Regions from separate parts of the Halomonas sp. BC2 genome, predicted to be linked through region 3. Evidence: predicted binding sites of a transcription regulator. Region 3 holds the regulator's gene; each other region holds the start of a gene.
What was found. Region 3 encodes sigma-54, which starts transcription at its own class of promoters, with help from an activator protein. Its sites were predicted from a motif close to TGGCACNNNNNTTGCTNT; they were not measured.

Region 1 (4,469 bases), on a different contig from region 3:
GAGCGCGACCTGGACTACGTGATGCGGGCGGTCTCCACGATTCGCCGTGAGCTCAACGGCCGTATGCCGCTGATCGGCTTTTCCGGCAGCCCCTGGACGCTGGCCACCTACATGGTAGAAGGCGGCTCCAGCAAGGACTTCCGTCACCTGAAGACCATGCTGTACGACACGCCCGACACCATGCACCAGTTGCTGGACACCCTGGCGCAAGCGGTCACCGACTACCTGAACGCTCAGATTCGCGCAGGCGCTCAAGCCGTACAGATTTTCGATACCTGGGGCGGCGCGCTGTCCACACCGGCCTACCTGGAGTTCTCGCTACGCTACATGGAGCAGATCGTCTCCGGGCTAATCCGCGAGCACGACGGTCGCCGCGTACCGGTGATTCTGTTCACCAAGAACGGTGGCCAGTGGCTGGAGCACATTGCCTGCGCCGGTGCCGACGCATTGGGCATCGACTGGTCCACCGAGCTGTCCGACGCCCGCGCTCGCGTGGGCCATAAGGTGGCCCTGCAGGGTAACCTGGACCCCAACGTGCTGTTTGCGCGCCCTTCGGCCATTCGTGCGGAAGTGGCTCGCGTACTGGAGAGCTACGGCCACGGCCCTGGCCACGTTTTCAATCTGGGCCATGGCATCAGCCAGTTCACCAACCCTGATCACGTCACCGCCTTCATGGAGGCGCTGCACGACTTGAGCCCGCAGTACCATCAGGGCATCCCGACTCAATCGAACGACTCATGCCCAGGAGCCAAGCAATGAGCGACCTACGCGACGACCAGTGGTTTACCGAAGTCTTTGATAGCCACGGCAGCGCTTTCTCGCTGAAAGTTTCTGAAAAACTGCTGGATGTGCAAAGCCCCTACCAGCACCTGGAAGTGTACGCCACCGAGACTTACGGCAACCTGATGGTGCTGGACGGCTGCGTGATGCTCACCGACCGCGACAACTTCCTGTATCACGAAATGATCGCCCACCCGGCGCTGTTCACCCATCAGGACCCCAAGCGCGTGGTCATCATTGGTGGCGGCGACTGCGGCACCTTGAAAGAAGTGCTGCGCCATCCGGGCGTCGAGAAGGTCACCCAGATCGATATCGACGAGGAAGTCACCAAGGCCGCCGAGCGCTTTTTCCCCGAACTCGTGGAAGCCAACGGCGACCCCCGCGCCGAGCTGCTGTTTGCCGACGGCGTGAAGTGGGTCGACGACGCGGCCGATGAGAGCATCGACCTGCTGATCATCGACTCCACCGACCCGGTCGGCCCGGCCGAAGGCCTGTTCAAGACCGACTTCCTGAAACGCTGCCACCGTATTCTGAAAAGTGGCGGAGTGATGGTGCAGCAGAGCGAGTCGCCGCTTTACCATAGCGGTTCGATCATTCGCGAACTGCGCAACGACATGCGCGAAGCGGGCTTCGACAGCGTGGCCACCTTGCCCTTCCCCCAACCGGTCTACCCCTCCGGCTGGTGGAGCGTGACGTTGGCAGGTAAAGGCACCAGCGTTGAAAGCTTCCGCGAAGAAGCTGCCGCCAGCCACGAAATGCCGCTACAGTACTATACAGCAGAGGCCCATCGTGGAGCCCTGGCGCTGCCCCCCTTCATGCGCAAAGCCTTTGCGTGAGAGCGGGCATCGTTAGTGGAAAAGCCGGGCGCTGCTCGGCTTTTTTTATGCGCGCAGATCGGCGCGCTTCGACGTCAAGGAATCACACATGAAGAGTGTTCGTTGGTTGGGAGTAGGGGCCAGCCTGTTGGCACCGGCCATCGCCATGGCCAGCACGCTGGACACCGTCCAGAATCGCGATAGCCTGCGTTGCGGCGTGAATGCCGCCCAGCCCGGTTTCTCGTCACTGGATGACGACGACCAGTACCGGGGCCTGGATACCGACATCTGCCGCGCCATTGCCGCCGCCGCGCTAGGCGATGCCAACAAGGTGGACTTCGTGCCGCTGGACTCCGTGGAGCGCTTCACGGCCCTTCAGTCCGGTGAAGTGGACGTGCTGTCGCGCACCACCACCTGGACCTCCAGCCGCGATACCACGCTGGGCATGCACTTTACCGGCGTCAGCTATTACGACGGCCAGGCCTTCATGGTCGCCAGCGACCTGAACGTACAGAGTGCCAAGGAGCTGGACGGCGCCGCGGTATGCACCCAATCGGGCACCACCAGCGAACTGAACCTGTCCGATTACTTCAGGGTTCACGGCATGACCTATGATGCCGTGGTCTTCGACTCTCCCGAGCAGTCGATTGCCGGGTTCGAAGTAGGCCGCTGCGACGTGCTGAGCTCCGATGCCTCGCAGCTCTATGCCCAGCGGATGCAGCTGGCCGACCCCGACATGGCCGTGGTGCTGCCCGAGATCATCTCCAAGGAGCCGCTAGGTCCCGCCGTGCGCCAGGGCGATGACCAGTGGTTCAACATCGTCAAATGGACGCTGTTTGCCATGCTCAATGCCGAAGAGCTGGAAGTCACCCAGGCGAACGTGGACGAGCAGCTCGACAGCGACAACCCTGACGTACAGCGCCTGCTGGGCCAGGATGGCGATTTCGGCAGCCCCATGGGCATCAGCGCCGACTGGGCCTACCAGATCGTCAAGCAGGTAGGTAATTACGCGGACGTTTATGACCGCAATGTCGGCACAGGGTCGGACTTCAACATTGCCAGAGGCCTCAACGGGCTATGGAAAGACGGCGGCATTCAGTACGCCCCGCCGATTCGCTGATCGGCGAACGTCAGTAGCTTTCTCCCCGCGCCAGCGGCTACGCACCAAAACGGAGCATCGCGTAGCCGCTGGAGCACTTTTTTGCACCAATACTTTCGTTAAATTCGCTGATTTTACGTTGAAAACCGCTGAATTTGCCGACATATCTTTTTTGGCACCTTCCTTGCTAGCTTTTAGGCATGCATCGACATGCATAACATCATTAAATCGAGGAAGGGGAACACACATGGTTAACACAAGAAACACCTGGTACTGCTTGCCTCTGCGGGTGCAATTACGCTGGCCGGTATCGCTACCGCGCAGGCGAACACATTAGAAGAAACTCGCTCTCGCGGTGCCGTACAGTGTGGCGTTAGTGATGGCTTGCCAGGTTTTTCCGCGCCGGACGATAGCGGCGAATGGCAAGGTCTCGATGTTGACGTATGTCGTGCCGTCGCCGCTGCCGTACTGGGCGATGCCGACGCCGTTAACTATATCTCCCTGAACGCCGTCGAGCGCTTTACCGCACTGCAGTCTGGCGAAGTCGATGTTCTGTCCCGTAACACCACCTGGACCACCACCCGCGATACCACGCTGGGTCTCAACTTCACCGGCGTCAACTTCTACGACGGCCAAGGCTTCATGGTCTCCACCGACCTGGGCATCTCCAACGCCTCCGAGCTGGATGGTGCCGCCATCTGTATCCAGTCCGGTACCACCACCGAGCTGAACCTGGCGGACTACTTCCGCGCTAACGGTATGGAATTCGACCCCATCGTTTTCGATACGTCCGAGCAAACCGTCGGTGGTTTCCAGACAGGCCGTTGTGACGTTCTGACCTCTGACACCTCTCAGCTGGCCGCGCTGCGTATTCAGCTGGACGACCCGTCTGCCGCCATGATCCTGCCCGACGTCATCTCCAAGGAGCCGCTGGGCCCCGTGGTACGTCAGGGTGACGACCAGTGGTTCAACATCGTCAAGTGGTCGCTGTTCGCCATGCTCAACGGTGAAGAGTACGGTGTGACCAGCGAAAACGCTGAAGAGATGCGCGATTCCGATAACCCGGACGTGGCTCGCCTGCTGGGTCAGGACGGCAACTACGGTGAAGGCATGGGTCTGGATGCCGAGTGGGCCTACAACATCCTGAGCCAGGTAGGTAACTACGGAGAAAGCTTCGAACGTAACGTCGGCATGGATTCACCGCTGGAAATCGAACGGGGCGTCAACGCTCTGTGGAACCAGGGTGGCTTCCAGTACGCACCGCCGATTCGCTAAGCGTCTCGCTTGACCCCGGCCCGCCGTCCCTTGCCAGCATCACTCAAGGGTACCGGCGGGCCATTTGATTGACCTTCCGTGTAGCGGAGACGCCATCCATGTCCGTAAGACCTAACGCTCGCCCCGTTGGCCAAAAGCCTCCGTTCTGGCGAGACCGCGCAAAGCGTGCGCTGATCTTTCAGTTTCTACTCATTGCAGCCGTTATTGCGTTCCTGTTCTATATCGTCGGTAATGTTCAAGACAACCTGTCCTCTCGCGGGATCACTACCGGGTTCGGTTTTCTTAACAACACCGCAGGCTTCGGGATCGTTCAAAGTCTGATCGACTACTCCTCCCAAAGCACCTATGGCCGCACTTTCTTCGTGGGCCTGCTGAATACCCTGTTGGTGGGTGCACTGGGGGTCATTGCCGCCACCATCGTTGGCTTCATCGTCGGGATCGCCCGCCTGTCACCCAACTGGTTGATCGCGCGGCTGGCCACGGCCTATATCGAAACCTTC
Region 2 (4,469 bases), on a different contig from region 3:
CCAGCGAACTGGCCGCCGCAGACGCTTCTTGCACCAGCGCCGCGTTCTGCTGGGTGACCTCATCCATCTGGGCGATGGCCTGATTGACCTGCTCGATGCCCGCGCTCTGCTCCTGGGAGGCTGCCGATATTTCATCCATGATGTCGGTGACCCGGCGTACCGACCCGACGACTTCCCGCATGGTGGCACCGGCTTTTTCTACCAGTTGAGAGCCTTCATTGACCTGCGCCGTGGAAGCATCGATCAATCGCTTGATCTCCTTGGCCGCCTCGGCACTGCGGCTGGCCAGGTTGCGTACTTCGCTGGCGACGACCGCGAAACCGCGCCCCTGCTCGCCTGCCCGGGCAGCCTCGACCGAGGCATTGAGCGCCAGAATATTGGTCTGGAAGGCAATCGAGTCGATCACGTTGATGATATCGGCCACCTGCTGGGAGCTCGAAGAAATCCCGTGCATGGTCGAGATGACCTGCTCGACCACGTCGCCGCCCTCTACCGCCTTACCCGAAGCATCGTTGGCCAGGGTGCTGGCCTGATGTGCGTTATCGGCGTTCTGCTTCACGGTTTGGGTCAACTGCTCCATGCTGGCAGCGGTTTCCTGCAAGGAAGCCGCCTGCTGCTCGGTGCGCGACGATAAATCCGCGTTGCCCCCGGCAATTTCTCGTGCGCCGATGTAGATCGAGCCGCTGCTGTCGCGCACGGTCGCTACCGTGGCCGCCAAGCCACTCTGCATGCGCTGCATGGCGCTGAACAGCTTGCCAATTTCATTGCTTCCGCGCAGGTCCACGCGGGATGACAGATCGTTTTCGGCAATACGCTCGAAATGCACCACGGCTTCATCCAGGGGCTTGACGATGGACCCCACCATGGCCATGCGCACCAGCACGATAATGAACAGCGCAGCCACGATCACAGCAATATCAATATAACCAAATACTTGCATATCGCGCTCGTAATGGTCGATCAACTGATCCGCATACTCGGCCAGATAGCCGTTAAAGGCCATGCTAGTCGTAACAAACGATTGATTAAGCGGAATAATGGCTAAACGCACCGCGTTTAGCTGTGCCTCATTACCCGCTGTTACCGCCGCCTCCATGGGAATCAAGCCTTCCTGCATCACCGCGTAAAAGGCGGTAATCACAGCCTCGGCCAACTCGTTGTTCATACCACGTGGGTCGGAGGCTTCAAATTCGGAGAAGTAACTCTGAGCAGATTGTTGAAACGTTTCGGCCTCGACCAGATAGGTTTGCGCCTGCTGATGCTGACCATCTTCGGAAGCCACGACACTGTTCAAATACGCCAACTGGGCAAAACCTACTGAGCGCTGAGTACGCGCCAGGGGCAACATCTGATGCATCGACAGCTCATCCATGGCTTCTAATGAATGCCCTCCTTTATTTCCCGCTAAATGACCAAGAACAGCAATGGTCATGATCAACAAAGAAAAAATAGCCAACGTGAACGTCAGACTTGTTTTTACCGAGATATTTGCCAGCAATCGCTTCATACCACCCCCCTACCGACAAAGCGTCGTTTGCCAGTCCATTAGAGAGCGTCTTTTCTTTAATATAGTGCTCGCTACGCAAGCCTCAATGTGTGGATGGCATTCTATGGAAGGTAACTAATGAGACAATAGAGTTCACATTGTTTGACGTTATTGATAACTTGCTAACAGTCCTGCTTCTTTTTCGTGCAGCTTCGCTAAAACTGCACCATTTCTACGCTGCACCGCATCATCCCTGCCTCCTTCGAGAACAAGACGTCCCTTCGACTCTTATGACTAACCTTTTGAAAAGCTGATGTTTCGCAAAAACGACTAAGCCATTTGGCATGTTAGCTGCACAAGACAAGGGGATAGCAAACTGGGCCAACGTGGGCCTGGCGATAAAAAAGACGATCAACAGACAACGGCGTCTGCAACAGCTCCTCAACGGGGGCTGATTGCAGGCGCCGTTTTTGTCTCCAAAAGGCAGGAACCGTGTCATGCGTAAAAAAATCTCTTCGTCCCACTCACCGGAACGTCGTCACTTTCTCAAAAGCTCCGCCGCCGTGGTGGGAGGCTCTGCCGTGCTCAGCAGCCTGCCCATGAGCTGGGCTTTTGCCAACGGCGCTTTGGAAACCACGTCGGCCAAACTCGGTTTCATTGCGCTGACGGATGCAGCGCCGCTGTTCGTGGCCGATGAAAAAGGATTTTTTGCCAAGCACGGTATGACCGATGTGGAGGTCCTCAAGCAGTCTTCCTGGGGTACCACCCGAGACAACCTGGTACTGGGTTCACAGCGTAACGGGATCGATGGCGCGCACATCCTGACGCCCATGCCTTACCTGATCGCCAGCGGTGCCATGACCCCCAACAACATTCCCGTGCCGATGAGCATTCTGGCGCGCCTCAATCTCAACGGGCAGTGCATCTCGGTGGGCGATGAGTACGCCGACCTCAAGGTCGCGCTGGATACCCGTGAGTTTGCCCAAGCTCTGGCGGAAAAGCGCAGCGGAGGCAGCGAAGTCAGCGCTGCCATGACCTTCCCCGGCGGCACCCACGACATGTGGATTCGCTACTGGATGGCCGCCGGGGGCATCGACCCCAACCGCGACATCTCCACCATTACCATCCCGCCGGCCCAGATGGTGGCCAACATGCGGGTGGGCAGTATGGACACCTTCTGTGTGTGCGAGCCCTGGAACCAGCAGTTGATCAACCAGGGCATCGGCTATACCGCCAATACCACCGGCGAGCTGTGGAACGACCACCCGGAAAAAGCCTTCGCCATGCGCAGCGACTACGTAGAAGCCCACCCCAACGCTACCAAAGCGCTGCTGATGGCCATCATGGAAGCTCAAATGTGGTGCGAAGACCCAGCCAACCACGAGGAGATGGCCCAGATCTGCTCACGCCGCCGCTGGATTCATGCGCCTTATGCCGACCTCATCGACCGTATTCAGGGCAACTTCGATTACGGCACCGGGCGCGTCGTGGAAAACCATCCGCACATGATGCGCTACTGGGACAAGCACGCCTCCTACCCCTTCAAGAGCCACGACCTGTGGTTCCTGACCGAGAACAAGCGCTGGGGCTACTTGCCGCAGGACTTCGATAGCGCGGCCTTGATCGAGCAGGTCAACCGCGAAGACCTGTGGCGAGAAGCTGCTCACGCCCTTGGCGTGGCCTCGGCAGACATTCCGGACTCCACCTCTCGCGGCGTCGAAACGCTGTTCGACGGCAAGGTCTTCGACCCGGAAAACCCGCAAGCCTACCTCGATAGCCTGGAGATCAAGGCGCTGGCCTGAGCCAGGCAGCCTGGGAGAGCCTCATGACGACTTCATCAAGAGCCAATACGCTGTCTACCTCCATGCCAGGCGTGCACCCTGTGCTGCTACGCCTGCGCGATACCCTGGTCAAGAACGTGCTGCCGCCGGTGGTCGTGCTGGCCATTCTGATCGGCCTGTGGGAAGCGCTGTGCTCCCATCCTGGCGCGGCGCTGCCGCCGCCCTCGCAGGTGCTCAACGATACCTGGGAGCTGATCATTCATCCCTTCTACGACTACGGCGGCAACGACAAGGGCATGGGCTGGCAGATTCTGGCCAGCCTGGAACGCGTGGCCTATGGCTACCTGCTGGCGGTGGTGGTAGGTATCAGCCTGGGCGTGCTGGTGGGCCAATCGACCTGGGCCCTGCGTGGCCTCGACCCCGTGTTTCAGGTGCTGCGCACCGTGCCTCCGCTGGCCTGGCTGCCGATTTCACTGGCCGGGTTTCAGGACAGCACCCCTTCGGCCATTTTCGTGATCTTCATCACCGCCATCTGGCCCATCATCATCAACACCTCAGTGGGGGTGCGTAATATCCCCGAGGATTACCGCAACGTGGCCCGAGTGATTCGCCTCAACGGCATGGAGTATTTCACCCGCATCATGCTGCCCGCCGCCGCACCCTATATCTTTTCGGGCCTGCGCATTGGGGTAGGGCTTTCCTGGCTGGCCATCGTGGCCGCCGAGATGCTGATTGGCGGCGTGGGCATCGGCTTTTTCATCTGGGACGCCTGGAATGCCTCCATGCTCAGCGACATCGTGCTGGCACTCATCTATGTGGGCATCGTGGGCTTCATTCTTGACCGCATCGTGGCCTTCATCGGCCAGTGCGTGACCCGTGGCACCACCCAAAGCTAACCCAGGAGATTGGATCATGGCTTCACACTATTTAAGCGTCGAGCAGGTGGACATGACCTTTGCCACCAAAGGTGCCACTACCAACGTGCTCAAGGAGATCGACCTGGGCGTCGCCAAGGGTGAGTACATCTCGATCATTGGCCATTCGGGCTGCGGCAAGTCGACCCTGCTCAACATCATCGCCGGGCTCACCTCCTCGACCTCTGGCGCGGTCATCCTGGATGGCAAGGAGGTCAATGCGCCAGGCCCCGACCGCAGCGTGGTCTTCCAAAACCACTCGTTACTGCCTTGGCTCACGGTGTACGA
Region 3 (4,469 bases):
CGGCACCTTGAACATGGACTCCCAGGCGCTGACCCTGGCCGGATCCGCGCGCCTGCTGGCGCCGGACGAAGGCTGGCAGCTGGATACCGACCTGCTGCACTATGATGGACTGGAGCGTCATGCCTGGAGCGACACCCCTGTGGTGCTGCAGCAGCCACCTCAACGCATCGAAGCCTCACGCATGGATGTCTGGCTGGACGACAGCCGTGTCAGTTTGATCGATAACGTGCGCGGCGTGCATCCGCCCGCCCCCCAATCTTCTCAGGAGTCGCCATGAACGCCCTGCTTCGTACGGCACTGTTCGCCCTTGCCGTTCCCATGGTGGTAGGCGTACTGCCTGCCGCCGCTCAACAACAGGCCCCCGTTGAAGTGGAAGCCGACCGCCTGGACCTGGACCAACGTGCGGGCACGGCGGTCTATACCGGCAACGTCGACATTCGCCAAGGTGAAATGCAGCTGCGCGGAGAGCGTGTCGAAATTCATCGCAACGAGGCGGGCGAGCTCTCCCGGGCCGTCGCCACGGGCGAGCGTGCCTACCTGCGCAACCAGCTGGAAGACCAGACGACGCCCATGGAAGGCTGGGCGCGGCGCATCGTCTACCATGTGTCCGAGCGGCGTGTAGAGCTGATCGACCAGGCCGAACTGACCCAGCAAGGGGATCGCTTCCAGGGTGGACGGCTCGAATACTTCATTGACCGCGGGGTGGTCCAAGCACGCTCCGATGTCAGCGGCAGCGCACCGCAACGCATCCGCATGACCTTACAGCCCGAGCAATAGAGAGAGCCCCTCGTGACAGCCATCAGCCCCGACACTGCAGCGGTCAAGACGCTCCATGCACAGCATCTGGCCAAGAGTTACAAGCGCCGCCGCGTGGTCAAGGATATCAACCTGGAAATTGCCCAAGGCAGTGTCGTTGGCCTGCTAGGCCCCAACGGCGCAGGCAAGACCACCTCGTTCTACATGATCGTCGGCCTGGTGAAGGCCGATGCTGGCAAAGTGGGCATCGACGATCTCGACCTGACCCGGGCGCCGATGCATGAGCGTGCCCTGGCAGGCATCGGCTACCTGCCTCAGGAAGCATCGATCTTTCGCAAACTGTCGGTGGCCGACAATATCATGGCCATTCTGGAAACGCGTCGTGAGCTGGACCGCAGCAGCCGAGAAGCCAAGCTCGAATCTCTGCTGGAAGATTTTCACATCACCCACATTCGCGACAACCTGGGCATGAGCCTCTCGGGCGGCGAGCGGCGGCGGGTGGAAATCGCTCGCTCGCTGGCCACCGAACCTGCCTTCATTCTGCTGGATGAACCATTTGCCGGCGTCGACCCCATTTCCGTGGGCGATATCAAATCGATCATACGCGCCCTCAAGAAGCGTCATATTGGCGTCCTCATCACCGACCACAACGTGCGTGAAACTCTGGATATCTGCGATATTGCCTACATTGTTGGCGACGGACACATCATCGCCAGTGGAAACCCCCAGGAAATCCTCAATAACCAGAAGGTACGCGACGTCTATCTGGGCGCCGACTTCCGGCTTTAAACAATGGCCCACGAAGACATTTTATTTAGTGGCATGCTTATTGCACTTGCACCAAACGGAGACTCGCTCTAGGGTGGAGCTTTCTGATTAACGAGTGGTTCTCAGATGGTCATGAAAGCTTCTCTTCAACTGCGCATCGGCACACAGCTGACCATGACACCTCAGCTGCAGCAGGCCATTGCGCTGCTTCAGCTATCGACGCTGGACCTTCGTCAAGAAATTCAGCAGGCGCTGGATGCCAACCCCATGCTCGAGCAGGAAGATGAGTTTGGCGAACAGGCCGTCAGCGAGCCTCAGGAAGCCGAGTGGGCAGACAGCATCCCCAGCGAGCTTTCCGTAGACAGCGACTGGTCCGACACGTATCAGGACATGGGGAGCATGGGCGGCAGCAGCGAAGGCCCGGACTTCGAGCGTCAGGCGGCGGGGCAGAGCCTGCACGGTCACCTGCTTTGGCAATTGGCCATGACCGACTTCTCCTCCCGTGAACATGCCATCGCCGAAAGCCTCATCGATGCGCTGGATGCCAACGGCTACCTGACCCAGCCTCTCAACGACATTCGCGAGGGGCTCAAGGCACAAGGCCACGACGGCCTGAGCCAGCGCGAGGTCGAAAACACCCTGCTGCGCCTTCAGCAGTTCGAACCCACCGGAGTATTTGCCCGTGACCTGCGGGAGTGCCTGATGCTGCAGCTGGCCTCGCTGCCCGAAGACACCCCGCTGCTGATGCCTGCCAAACGCCTGGTACGCCAGTTTCTCGAAGCCCTTGGCAAGGACGACATGCGCTTGCTGAAGCGACGCCTGAGCCTCGACGACGAGCAGTTGGACGATGTCATCCGTTTAATTCGCAGCCTTGACCCCAGGCCTGGAAGCGCCTATGGCATCACCGACGACAGCTATGTCACGCCAGATCTGGTGGTACGCCACGATCACGAGGGCTGGCACCTGGAACTCAACCCGGAAGCGCTGCCCCGACTGCGTATTCAGCCCGACTACGCCAGCCTGATCAAACGCGCCGACAAGAGCCAGGACAACCAGTTTCTGAAAGAGCATCTCCAGGAGGCTCGCTGGCTGATCAAAAGCCTTTCGAGCCGCAACGACACCCTGCTGCGCGTGGGGCGCGAGATCATTGCTCGGCAGATCGGCTTTCTGGAGCATGGCGAAGAAGCCATGAAACCACTGATTCTGGCCGATATCGCCGAAGCGGTGGAGATGCATGAATCGACCATCTCGCGGGTCACTACCCAGAAATACATTCATACCCCGCGCGGGGTGTTCGAGCTCAAGTACTTCTTCTCCAGCCAAGTCAGCGGCCAGGAAGGTGGCGACAGCCATTCCAGCACGGCCATTCGAGCACGCATCAAGAAACTGATTCAGGACGAGCCTCCGGGCAAGCCACTCTCCGACAGCCGTCTGGTCACCCTGCTGGAAGCGGGCGGCATCACCGTGGCCCGCCGCACCGTGGCCAAGTACCGTGAGTCGATGGGTATACCTTCGTCGAGTGAGCGCCGTCGTTTACGCTAGTTAAACGCTCTCGCCCAACAAACTCTCGACGAGGGCTTTGCAATGGCCCAAAAAGGGTTACAATCGAAGTACAGTCCGATGGATAAGGAGCACGTCAATGCAAGTAAACATCACTGGTCATCACGTTGAACTGACTGACGCCTTGCGTGACTACGTAAACGAAAAGCTGGAACGCGTTGAGCGTCACTACGACAACATCACGACCGTCCAGGTCACCTTATCTGTCGAAAAGGAGCGCCAGCAAGCGGCTTGCACGCTGCATGCCGCAGGAGCAGACCTGCATGCGGAAGCGCAGGATAATGACATGTACGCGGCCATTGACGCCCTGGCGGACAAAATCGACCGTCAGCTGGTAAAACACAAGGAAAAAGCACAAGCCCGCGCCCAAGGCGCTGGCGTGCGTTAAACCGATGACGTTGGAAACCATACTCCCCCCGGAGCGCGTGCTGTACGACGTGCCCGGGGGCAGCAAAAAAAGGGTGCTGGAGTTTTTCAGCACCTTTATCGCTCAGAACACGCCCAGCCTGGACAGTCAGGAAGTCTTCAGTCGCCTGATTGGCCGTGAACGGCTGGGCAGCACTGGTATCGGCAATGGCGTAGCCATCCCCCATGCACGCAGTCCTCACTGCAGCACGCCCATTGCTGGCTTTCTCAAGCTAGCCGAGCCCGTCGACTTCGATGCCATCGATGGTGACCCCGTCGATCTGGTGTTCGTGCTGCTGGTACCCGAAGAAGCCGATGATACGCATTTGGCGCTATTGGGTCAGGTCGCCACCATCATGAACGACGCAGCCACACGCCAGCAATTGCGCAATGTCAGCAGCCAGCGTGAACTGCTGACGCTGTTGACCGACAAGATTCGCGAGCAGGCTGCCTAGCGCAGCCTTTGCTGGGCAGCAAGGCCGTCGGTAACCCCCTATTCCTTCTCAAGCCAAGAGAGATGCGCTATGCAGCTGGTGATCATTAGCGGCCGTTCAGGGTCCGGTAAGTCCATCGCCCTACAGGCGCTGGAAGATCTTGGCTATTACGCCATCGACAACCTGCCTGCCATGCTGCTGGGCTCGCTGGTCGATGAACTGCGTCAACAGGGGGGGCGTACTCATTTGGCCGTCAGCATCGATGCGCGCAACTTGCCTACTGCACTGGAACAGTTGCCTGCTCTGCTGGAAGAACTACGCCAGCGTCAGATCCGTTTTCAGGTCATCTACCTGACCACGGACGCTCGCATTCTGCTGGAGCGCTACTCGGCTACCCGTCGGCGCCACCCGCTGACGCGGGATAGCGACATGACCCTGGAAGAGGCCATCAACAAGGAAGAAGAAACCCTGCTCGAGATTCGGGACCTGGCTGACCTGCTGATCGACACGTCGCGTCTTTCGGTACACGACCTACGCCGCCGCATC
Region 4 (4,469 bases), on a different contig from region 3:
ACGGTGACCAGCACCAGGGCGGCCAGCAGCACGCCGAGAAAGAGCTGGGTGGCCCGTTCGCCGAACGGGCGTAGCAGCCAGAACCGTTGAGAAGATGATGTCATCATGATGGGTTAGCCCTCCGCAGCCCGGCCCTTCTGCGGGAAGAGTCCACGCGGGCGTTTTTGAATGAACAGGATGATGAACACCAGCACGATGATCTTGGCCAGCACGGCACCCGCCCAGGGCTCCAGCACCTGGTTGATGATACCCAGTGAAAGCCCCGCCACCAGCGTGCCCCACAGGTTACCCACGCCACCGAACACCACCACCATGAACGAGTCGATGATGTAGTTCTGGCCCAGGTTGGGGCCGACGTTGGTGAGCTGCGACAGCGCCACACCGGCCAGCCCCGCTACGCCGGAACCCAGCGCGAAGGTCATGATGTCCACCCGAGTGGCCCGGATGCCCATGGAGCGTGCCATGGCGCGGTTCTGGGTCACGGCGCGCACTTCGAGCCCCAGCCGCGTGCGGCGCATGATCAGCATCAGCCCGGCAAACACCACCAGCGCAAAGCCGAGCACGAACATGCGGTTGAGAGTCAGCGAGAGCGCATCGTTGATCACCAGCGAACCGCTCATCCATTCGGGCGTTACCACGGTGCGATTGAGCGGAGAGATCACCGTGCGCACCAGCTGCTGCAGAATCAGGCTGATGCCGAACGTGGCCAGCAGCGTTTCCAGCGGGCGGCCCTTGAGGAACTGGATCACGCCCCGTTCGATGGCAATGCCCACCAGGGCAGCCACCATGAAGCCCGCCGGAATGGAAAGAATCAGCGCTAGCCCCGGCTGGCCCGGCAGCAGTTGCTGCATCATCCAGGTGGTATAGGCGCCCAGCATCATCAGCTCGCCGTGGGCCATGTTGATCACGCCCATGACGCCAAAGGTGATGGCCAGGCCGATGGCCGCCAGCACCAGTACCGACCCCAGGCTCAGGCCAAAGTAGAGCGTTTCGAGGGCACGATTGATCTTGAGGTTTTGTTCGATGCTAAGGAGCGCCTCTCTGGCCGCGTCGGCGACCACTGGGTCATCGCCATTGGCCGCGCGATTGAGGGCCACACGGGCACGCGGATGCAGGCTGCCCCGCAGCGCTTCCACGCCTTCCATTTGGCCCGCTTCGGTTTGATAAATGGCCAGTGCCTGCGCTAACCGGCGCTGCACCTGGCTATCCTCTTCTTCGGCAATCAGCGCTTCCAGAGGCTCGGCCAGCGTCTCGTCCACTTCGCCCAACAGGCGCTCGGCGGAGGTACGGCGGCGTTCCACGTTGGGGGAGTAGAGGTCGACCACGGCGATGGCGCTGCGCAGTTGGTTACGCAGGGCGTTGTTGATGCCGATGCGGTTGAGGTCGCGGCGGGACATCTCGCCCAGCGGCTCGTCGGTCAAGGCATCGGCCACGGGCCAGTCACGCCCGGTGTTGTTCAACACCACGACGAAGCGACCCTCGCTGGTGCGCTGCAGGCGGCCATCGAGCAAGGCTTGCAGCCAATCCCGGGCACGTTCGTCGTCGCTTTGCACAATGGCGTTGATGGCCTCGCCTTTGGCGCGGAAGTTCTCCACGTCCAGCGCTTCCAGCAGCGCCAGTGCCGCGTCGTCATCAGAAGGTGTGGTGGGGGTTTGTGCCTGCGACAACGTCGCCATGCTGAGCAGCAGCAGACACAACACCCCAGAAAGGAAACGCCTCATGGGGTTCTTCCTTTGGTGATCATCAATGGGGAGAGATAGCGTGCTCCCTTGCCGCGAAGGCTCGCGGCAAGGGAGGGGGGTTACTCGGCGAGTGCCGCTTCGGCTTCTTCTGCTGCGGTGCTGCCACCGCACGAGCCGTTGGCGACGTTGAAGTTGCCGCAGCGCATCGGTGCACGCCAGTCAGCAATCAGGTCGCGAGAACCCGGCAGGTAATCCGACCAGGCATCGCCTGCCACGGTGGACGGCGTTTGCCAGACGATGTCGAACTGGCCGTTGTCCTGCACTTCACCGATCAATACCGGCTTGGTGATGTGGTGGTTGGGCATCATGGCGGCATAGCCACCGGAAAGGTTAGGCACGGTCACGCCGATGATGGCATCTTTCACCGCGTCCACATCGGTGGTACCCGCCTTACGCACCGCTTCGGCCCACATGTTGAAGCCGATGTAGTGGGCTTCCATGGGGTCGTTGGTGACCGCTTCTTCATCGCCCGTCCAGTCGATCCAGGCGTCGATGAAGTCGTAGTTGGCGTCGGTGTCCACGCTCATGAAGTAGTTCCAGGCGGCCAGGTGGCCCACCAGCGGCCCGGTATCGATACCGGACAGCTCCTGCTCACCCACCGAGAAAGCGATGACGGGAATATCCGCGGCATCGATCCCCTGGTTGGCCAGCTCACGGTAGAACGGCACGTTGGCATCGCCGTTGATGGTGGAGACCACCGCCGTGGGCTTGCCCTCTTCACCGAAACGACGGATTTCAGAGACGATGTTCTGCCAGTCCGAATGGCCGAACGGGGTGTAGTTGACCATGATGTCTTCTTCGGCCACCCCGTGCTCATCCTTCAGGAAGGCTTCCAGAATCCGGTTGGTGGTGCGCGGATAGACGTAGTCGGTGCCGATCAGCGCGAAACGCTCGATCCCGACTTCGTTGATCAGATACTCCACCGCAGGAATGGCCTGCTGGTTGGGTGCCGCGCCGGTGTAGAAGACGTTCTCGGAAGACTCTTCCCCTTCGTACTGTACCGGGTAGAACAGCAGGCCGTTCAGCTCTTCGAACACCGGCAGTACCGCCTTGCGGGATACCGAGGTCCAGTTACCGAACACCACGTCTACCTCATGCTGGGCCAGCAGCTCGCGGGCACGCTCGGCGAATAGCGGCCAGTTGGAAGCGGGGTCGACCACCACGGCTTCCAACTGACGCCCCAACAGGCCACCGGCTTCGTTCTGCTGGTCGATGAGCATTTCGACGGTGTCTTTCAGGGTCGATTCGCTGATCGCCATGGTGCCGGAGAGGGAGTGCAGAATACCCACCTTGATCGGGTCGTTGTCCTGGGCAACGGCCTGAGCGCTGGCGCCCATGATGGCGGCGGCCAAGGCGGCCGTGGCGAAACGGCCAAGGGTACGAGGGTGTGTCTTGCGTTGCGATGTGGTCACTTGAACCTCCTTGCACCCCTTGGAAGGGGCTTGTTATAGGCGCGTAGAGCGGGCATTCACCCGCCGTGGGCTAATCCACCTTTCACATTGCAAGGGGTGCGCCAGATTGAATCAAAGCCTATTAAGACAATGACAATCAGACAGTTAGCGATACTCAAAAAAACCCGCATTGCGCCAGACGCACTAATTCAGGGCAAGCCGAGAGGCGCCATGCACAGTTGTCATGCACCAGCAAAGCGCCTTGCACCAAAGAGGGGTGCACGCACACAAAAAAGCGCCCGAGGTTTCCCCCGGGCGCTGACAACGCCAAAACTCACTCCATCACACCACGCAACAATCGCTTATTTGGCGGCCATGGCCTTCTGCTTGCGGCGCTTTTTCAGCAGCGGCATGCCCAGCGACAGAGCCGCAATGATCAGCAGTGACAGTGAAATAGGCTTGTCGATGAAGATGGACCAGTCACCTCCGGAAATCTGCAGTGCGCGGCGCATGGACTCTTCCATCAGGCTGCCCAGGATCAGCGCCAGAATCAGCGGCGCCGTGGGGAAGCCGAACAGCCGCAAGCCCAGGCCGATCAGGCCGAAGCCCAGCAGCAGCAGCAGGTCGAAGACGCTGAAGCTCATGCCGTAAACACCGATCATGCAGAAGATCAGGATCATCGAGAGCAGCAGCGGACGCGGCATATCTAGAATTTTGGCGATCAGCGGAATCAGCGGCAGGTTGAGTACCAGCAGGAAAATATTACCAATGTACATACTGGCAATGACCCCCCAGAACACGTCTGGGCGCTGCTCCAGCATCATGGGGCCAGGCGTCACGCCCATGACCAGCAGCGCACCCAGCAGCACCGCCGTGGTGCCCGAGCCAGGCACCCCCAGGGTCAGCAGCGGTACGAACGAGCCGGTACAGGCAGCGTTGTTGGCCGCTTCGGGAGCTGCCACGCCCTTGATGTTGCCCTTGCCGAAGGTGTCACCATCCTTGGCCAGGCGTTTTTCCATGCTGTAGCCCAGGAAAGAACCAATGGTGGCACCGGCCCCCGGCAGTACGCCGGTGAAGAAGCCCAGCACCGAGCTGCGGCTGACAGGACCTGCGATTTGCTTCATTTCACTGCCGCTCAGCTTGAGCGAGCCAATGGCATTGCGCGGCGCTTCCTTGCCACCGCCCCCACGCAGCAGCATGTAGAACACTTCCGCCAAGGCGAAGATACCCAGCGCCACAACCAGGAAGTCGATGCCGTCGAGCAGTTGAATCGAGCCAAAGGTGTAGCGCTCGGTGCCGGTTTGCATGTCGATGCCGACGATCGAGATCATGACGC

Region 1: a site for sigma-54 is predicted at 2,868-2,885, ahead of B7L71_RS02900 (amino acid ABC transporter substrate-binding protein). Genes of this name have one in related genera too.
Region 2: a site for sigma-54 is predicted at 1,827-1,844, ahead of B7L71_RS14090 (CmpA/NrtA family ABC transporter substrate-binding protein). Genes of this name have one in related genera too.
Region 4: a site for sigma-54 is predicted at 3,241-3,258, ahead of urtA (urea ABC transporter substrate-binding protein). Genes of this name have one in related genera too.

Annotation. Positions count from the first base shown of each region.
Region 1 is NZ_LFGT01000004.1:63,667-68,135, reverse strand. It holds gene hemE (uroporphyrinogen decarboxylase) at 1-759, shown strand, start outside; gene speE (polyamine aminopropyltransferase) at 756-1,616, shown strand; gene B7L71_RS02905 (amino acid ABC transporter substrate-binding protein) at 1,705-2,715, shown strand; gene B7L71_RS02900 (amino acid ABC transporter substrate-binding protein) at 2,962-3,969, shown strand; gene B7L71_RS02895 (amino acid ABC transporter permease) at 4,068-4,469, shown strand, end outside.
Region 2 is NZ_LFGT01000023.1:78,412-82,880, forward strand. It holds partial or broken gene B7L71_RS14085 (methyl-accepting chemotaxis protein) at 1-1,507, opposite strand, end outside; gene B7L71_RS14090 (CmpA/NrtA family ABC transporter substrate-binding protein) at 1,984-3,288, shown strand; gene ntrB (nitrate ABC transporter permease) at 3,312-4,163, shown strand; gene B7L71_RS14100 (ABC transporter ATP-binding protein) at 4,180-4,469, shown strand, end outside.
Region 3 is NZ_LFGT01000009.1:182,363-186,831, reverse strand. It holds gene lptC (LPS export ABC transporter periplasmic protein LptC) at 1-277, shown strand, start outside; gene lptA (lipopolysaccharide transport periplasmic protein LptA) at 274-777, shown strand; gene lptB (LPS export ABC transporter ATP-binding protein) at 799-1,545, shown strand; gene B7L71_RS07255 (RNA polymerase factor sigma-54) at 1,651-3,066, shown strand; gene hpf (ribosome hibernation-promoting factor, HPF/YfiA family) at 3,164-3,472, shown strand; gene ptsN (PTS IIA-like nitrogen regulatory protein PtsN) at 3,477-3,944, shown strand; gene rapZ (RNase adapter RapZ) at 4,014-4,469, shown strand, end outside.
Region 4 is NZ_LFGT01000004.1:93,157-97,625, reverse strand. It holds gene urtC (urea ABC transporter permease subunit UrtC) at 1-107, opposite strand, end outside; gene urtB (urea ABC transporter permease subunit UrtB) at 114-1,721, opposite strand; gene urtA (urea ABC transporter substrate-binding protein) at 1,802-3,154, opposite strand; gene B7L71_RS03040 (tripartite tricarboxylate transporter permease) at 3,496-4,469, opposite strand, start outside.